DNA from 2 places in the Lactobacillus sp. ESL0228 genome. Region 1 is predicted to be linked to the other one. Evidence: predicted binding sites of a transcription regulator. Region 1 holds the regulator's gene; the other holds the start of a gene.

Region 1 (3,218 bases):
CTTGTAGATTAATATTATTTACCATAATTTTATCAGGATAACCAATTGTTAAATCGCGCAAAATCAAAACCTCTTTACCAGAGGGATGATCACTTTTGAAATTAATTTTGACTTTATTTTTATGTTTTGGTGGAGTAATGCGATCAATTTTTTCGAGTTGCTTACGCCTGCTCTGGGCTCTTTTAGTAGTTGTAGCCCTGACGATATTTTTTTGGATAAATTCTTCGTCTTTTTTGATTTTTTCTTGTTGTTTTTCGTATGCTTCTTCTTGCTGACGATCCCTTAATTGACGCTGCTTTACGTAATCAGAGTAATTACCTTTGAAGGTTGTTAATTTTCCAAATTGTAATTCAAAGATTTTATTGGTCAAATGATCCAGAAAGTACTGGTCATGTGAAACCACTAAAATTGCACCATTGTATCCTTTAAGAAATGCTTCTAGCCAATCTAGCGTGTTTAGGTCTAAATAGTTAGTTGGCTCATCGAGTAGTAATAGTGGTGGCTTATGTAAGAGTAATTTAACTAAAGCTAAACGGGTTTTTTCACCCCCAGAAAGACTGCCGATAATTTTTGCCCATGTTGCTTGTGGGAAATTGAACCCATTTAAAACAGTTTTGATCTCTGCTTGAAAGGTATAGCCACCTTGTTGTTCAAAATCAAATTGCAGCTGATCATAATTTTTTAGCAATTTTTTATCTTGCGGATGTTCAGCAATTTTTTGCTGTAATTTTTGAATTTGAGTTTCCATATTAATTAATGAAGTAAAAACACTAAGCATTTCATCCCAGATGGTTTTATCTTCGTTTAAACTATTTTCTTGTGCAATGTAGCCAACTTCAATCTCCTTATTAATGATAAATTCGCCATGAGTTGGTTCTTCTTTGCCCATCATTATTTTAAGAAGGGTGGTTTTTCCCACACCATTTGGGCCTACTAAACCAATTCGCGCATTTGCGTCAATTGAAAAATTAACATTGCTAAATAAAGTGTTGGCACCAAATTGTTTTTCTAAATTGTGTCCTTGTGCTATTATCATATTTTTCACCTAAAGTCTATTTTAGCATATGAAAAGCAGATACAGTGGACTGCAAAAATGACTTTTAAAATTTACAACTTTTTTATAAGTAATAAAACAAAAATAACAAAAATTTGTGTTAATTACTTATATTCGCATAGTAAAGTTGTCTTTGTTGTGTTAAAATTTGGTACATTGTGAAAAAAATATTTGCAACTTAAGCAAATTTATAGGTAAAATAATATTAATTGATGATTAATTCACAAAACAGGTGCAAGAAATAATAAAGTTGGAGGCTTTTTATGGAAAAGATCAAAATTCCCACAGCGACAGCTAAAAGACTGCCGCTTTATTATCGATATTTAATAATTTTAAATGAAGCGGGGAAAGAAAAAGTTTCATCAACTGAGTTATCCGAAGCGGTTCAAGTTGATAGTGCATCAATTAGACGCGATTTTTCGTATTTTGGTGCTCTAGGTAAACGTGGTTATGGTTATGATGTGAAAAGCTTACTATCTTTTTTTAAGAAAATTTTGAATCAAGATACGTTAACCAATGTAGCCTTGGTTGGAGTGGGTAATCTTGGTCATGCTTTACTTAACTACAATTTTAAACGTAGTAATAATATCCGAATTTCGTGCGCTTTTGATATTGATGAAAAAATCACAGGTAAGATATTAAGTGGAGTACCAGTGTATCGAATGGATGAATTACAGAAGCAATTAAGTGACCAACAAATAACGATCGCTATTTTAACGGTTCCTTCCACAACTGCACAAAAAACAGCCGATGAAATGGTTGAAGCAGGTATTAAGGGAATTATGAATTTTACTCCAATTCGTTTGTCTGCTCCAAGTGGAATCAGAATTCAAAATGTTGATTTAGCAACAGAGTTACAAACTTTAATTTATTTCCTTGATAGCGATAAGAATAAGCAAACAAATTAAAAGTTAGAGAGGCATTCTAATCTATAAGAAATTAGCACTTTTTTACGTAAAGTGCTAATTTTTTCTTGCAATTTATTTGTAAAGGAGTTATTATCATATTTGTAAGTTAGCACTTGGTTGATAAGAGTGCTAACGGCTAATAATGATTTTAATTAAAATTTAGGAGGGACAAACGTGTTACAACCAATAGGTGATCGCGTGATCGTAAAAGTTAAAGAAGAAGAAGAAAAAACTGTAGGCGGAATCGTCCTTGCTTCTAACGCTAAACAAAAACCAACTGAAGGCGAAGTTGTTGCCGTAGGCGAAGGTAGTTATGCCGAAAATGGTAACAAGATTCCAATGACTGTAACTAAAGGTAACATTGTTTTATACGACAAGTATTCTGGAACTGACGTTAAGTATGAAGGCGAAAAATACTTAGTCCTTCATGAAAAAGATATTTTAGCAATTGTTAAGTAATTAAGGGGTGGATAAAATGGCAAAAGATATTAAATTTTCAGAAAATGCAAGACGTTCCTTATTAAAGGGTGTTGATAAATTAGCTGATACAGTTAAGGCAACGATTGGTCCAAAAGGAAGAAACATTGTTTTAGAGCAATCATATGGTAACCCTGACATTACTAATGATGGAGTAACAATTGCAAAGGCAATTGAACTCAAAGATCACTATGAAAACATGGGTGCAAAATTGGTAGCAGAAGCTGCTCAAAAGACCAATGATATTGCTGGTGATGGTACTACAACTGCAGTTGTTTTGACTCAAGCCATTATTCGTGAAGGAATGAAGAACGTAACTGCTGGTGCAAATCCAGTTGGAGTTCGTCGAGGAATTGAAAAAGCTACTAAAGCAGTTGTTGACGAATTACATAAGATTAGTCATACTGTTTCTTCTAAAGAACAGATCGCTCAAGTTGCTGCCGTTTCATCTGCCTCAAAAGAAGTAGGTGATTTAATTGCTGACGCTATGGAAAAAGTTGGTAATGATGGTGTTATTACTATTGAAGATTCTCGTGGAATTGAAACCGAATTATCAGTAGTTGAAGGAATGCAATTCGACCGTGGATATTTGTCACAATACATGGTAACTGACAACGATAAGATGGAAGCTGATTTGGATAATCCTTACGTTTTAATTACCGATAAGAAGATTTCTAACATTCAAGATATTTTGCCGCTATTACAAGAAATCGTTCAACAAGGTAAGTCATTATTGATTATTGCTGATGATGTTTCCGGAGAAGCTTTACCAACGCTTG
Region 2 (3,218 bases), on a different contig from region 1:
AAACTTTGACATTGAATAATGGTGTAAAAATTCCCAAGCTTGCTTTGGGCACTTGGGAAATTGCTGATAATCAAGTAGCAGATGTGGTAGAAACTGCTTTGCAACTAGGATATCGTCACATTGATACTGCTCAGGCTTATGGTAATGAAGCCGGAGTCGGAAAAGGTATCAAAAATTCTGGAATTAAGCGTGAAGAAATCTTTGTTAATTCCAAAGTAGCAGCCGAAATCAAAAATTATGATGAAGCCAAAAAATCGATTGACGATACTTTATTAAAGATGGGTTTAGATTATCTTGACATGATGATTATTCATAATCCTCAGCCATGGATAGAAGTAAACCAATCAGATGATCGTCATTATGAAGGAAATCTTGAAACTTGGAGAGCCTTAGAAGACGCTATGAAGGCGGGAAAACTTAGAGCCATTGGAGTTTCTAGCTTTCAACCTGATGATTTGCGTAATTTACTTGCTCACAGTGATACTAAACCAATGGTTAACCAGATTTTGTGTCATATTGGGGCAACACCAAGAGATCTAATTGATTTTTCGCAGGATCATGAAATTGCAGTGGAAGCATTCTCGCCCGTTGCTCATGGAGCGGCTTTAAATAATCCGCTAATTGAACAAATGGCAAAAAAATATCAGGTATCGGTTGCGCAATTGTGTATTCGTTATGACTGGCAATTGAATACAATTGTTTTACCTAAAGCTTCAAGTCGTGCGCATATTAAACAAAATACGGAACTAGAATTCACAATTAGTGATGAGGACATGACAACACTAGGGAAAGTTAGAAGTTTAGATTACGGTTCTGCTGGTCATTTTCCTGTATTTGGTGGGAAACTATAGCAAGTATTAATTTAAAAGGTACCAAAAAATTTGGTACCCTTTTTTATGTTGGTGCTAAATATTAATGTTGTAAGAGCACTTTTTTGAATTCTTGTTGAAGTATGGAAATAACGTAATCGATTTCAAAGGAAAGATGATTTTTTGCTTTTGCTGTAGAAACTGAAAAGTTAATATTGACTTCAGAAGGTGGTAATTTAATAAAAATAATTATGGGGGTTAGTTATATACTGTATATTTTTAATACTTATTGTTATATTAACTAATTTTCAGCAATTTAATTACAAGAAACATGAGAATCACAAGTATGAATAAGGTTTGATAACAACAGTTACTATTTGTAGTTAATAAAATTTCCATTTTTAGTAATAACTATTTTATTAGCTAAATAATTCACAAACTATAATTATAGTGGTTTAATAAATTTGTAAACAATCAATTATTAGTATAGGAGATTTATTATGAATAATAATGAAAAATTTCAATGGGATGCAGTATATGATGTTGCTGTTCTTGGATTTGGTGGTGCCGGTGCTACGGCAGCAAGATTTGCTGCCGATAATGGTGCAAAAGTATTACTAGTTGACAGTGCGCCTGAAGGTCATGAAGGAGGAAATACCCGTTATTCAGGTCAAATGGTTGGTGCCGGAACTGATTATAATGCTTTAAAAAATTATCATGAACACCTAGCTGAACCTTTAAAACCTGATAAAGCAGCTTTTGATAACTTTATTGAGGGAATGGCTAATATGGGGGACTACTTTCGAAAGTATTTAGATGTTGAGCCCGTTAGTATGAAGAAGTTATTAGCGGGCACACCTTCGACAGCTTATGTAACTGAATATCCTGAATTGCCCGATGCAGATTCATACGATGATTATTTGGTTCACGAAGGAGTTGATGATGCAGCTTTATGGAAAATTTTGCGTCAAAAGGTTTTAGAGCGGTCAGAAAGAATTGATATTTGGTATTCTTCACCTGCTAAACACTTAATTCAAGATGGGATAACTAAGACAGTTATCGGTGTGCAAATTGAACGTAATCATGTTTTACGTAATATCAAGGTTAAGAATGGTGTTGTTCTTGCTACAGGGGGCTTTGAAAATAACAAAGAAATGATTCAAACGTTCTTGCAAGCACCATATTTGTCACCAATTGGCAGTTTATATAACAAGGGTGATGGCATTAAAATGCTTGAGGAAGTAAACGCTCAACTCTGGAATATGCGTTCATTTGAGTCGCTAGGACAATTTCATGGTTTATCATTACGGCAAAAAGAGGGCTTACGGTCGACATATGCACTCAATGTCTTTTGGCAAGAAAGTTTTATGGGCAGTGTAATTGTCGTGGGTGATGATGGTACACGTTATTTCAATGAAGCAGAAATGAACCGTCATGGTCACATTTATAACCATGGTGATTGGGCAGTTCCGTTAAATCAGAATCAACCATATATGATTTTTGATCAACGAAAGTATGACGAACTTAAAAATGAACCAGAAAACAGTTTTAAGGTGCCTGGTTACTTGGAAAAAGCGATTAAAGCAGATACGTTGGCTGAACTAGCAGAAAAAATTGGTAAAAAACAAGAAAAGTTGCAAATGACAGTTACTGAGTTTAATTTTATGGCTCAACAAGGAAAAGATTATGCCTTTCATCGTGATCCGAAAACTTTACGAGCATTTAGTGCTGAGGGACCTTATTACGCGATTGCTTTAAGACAAAATATGCTTAATACTCAAGGTGGCGGTCGCCGTAATGGACATGCTCAAGTCTTAAATCCAGATGGTCAGCCAATCCCACATTTATATGAAGCAGGTGAGTTAGGTGCTCCGTTTGTTAATAAGTACACAACGGGTGGCAATGTTGCTGATTGTTTAATTTCAGGTAAAATTGCAGGTGAAAATGCGGCCACTATTAAACAAGACATACCTATATTTGGCGGCTTAAATTTGAATGATGCAATTATAAATAATGATTTTAATTCTACAAGTGATGAGGATAAACAACAATATTCAGTTGGCAAAAATCAATACTTGGGCTTCAGTAATCAAGGCATGGGCGATGGTGTAGTAGTTCGTACAACTGTTGATAATGAAGGAAAGATAAAGAACGTTGAAATACTAAAACAAACAGAAAGTGATGACTATGGTTTAAAGGCTGTAAAGGAATTGCCAAAGAAAATGATTGAAGAAAATACTTATGATGTTGATGCTATTTCTGGTGCTTCTCAAACTAGTCGGGCAATTAAAGAAGCCGTGAAAGATTCATTAAGTAAAATAATTAAACGTTAACTGAATAAAGATATGACTTGTATTATTCAGGCACTAATTTCAAGTAGAAATAAGTTTGTTCTTTTTAACTTAGTTA

What was found. Region 1 encodes Rex, which represses fermentation and respiration genes when NADH is low (regulators of the CRP and FNR family bind a similar motif). Its sites were predicted from a motif close to TTGTGAANTANTTCACAA; they were not measured.
Region 2: F5ESL0228_RS05990 (FAD-binding protein) is a predicted target of Rex. The motif match lies at 1,230-1,247, and genes of this name have one in related genera.

What each region holds. Positions count from the first base shown of each region.
Region 1 is NZ_REHJ01000009.1:15,951-19,168, reverse strand. Features, by position in the region: gene F5ESL0228_RS06190 (ABC-F family ATP-binding cassette domain-containing protein) at 1-1,036, opposite strand, end outside; gene F5ESL0228_RS06185 (redox-sensing transcriptional repressor Rex) at 1,318-1,962, shown strand; gene groES (co-chaperone GroES) at 2,137-2,421, shown strand; gene groL (chaperonin GroEL) at 2,438-3,218, shown strand, end outside.
Region 2 is NZ_REHJ01000008.1:511,427-514,644, reverse strand. Features, by position in the region: gene F5ESL0228_RS05995 (aldo/keto reductase) at 1-851, shown strand, start outside; gene F5ESL0228_RS05990 (FAD-binding protein) at 1,310-3,142, shown strand.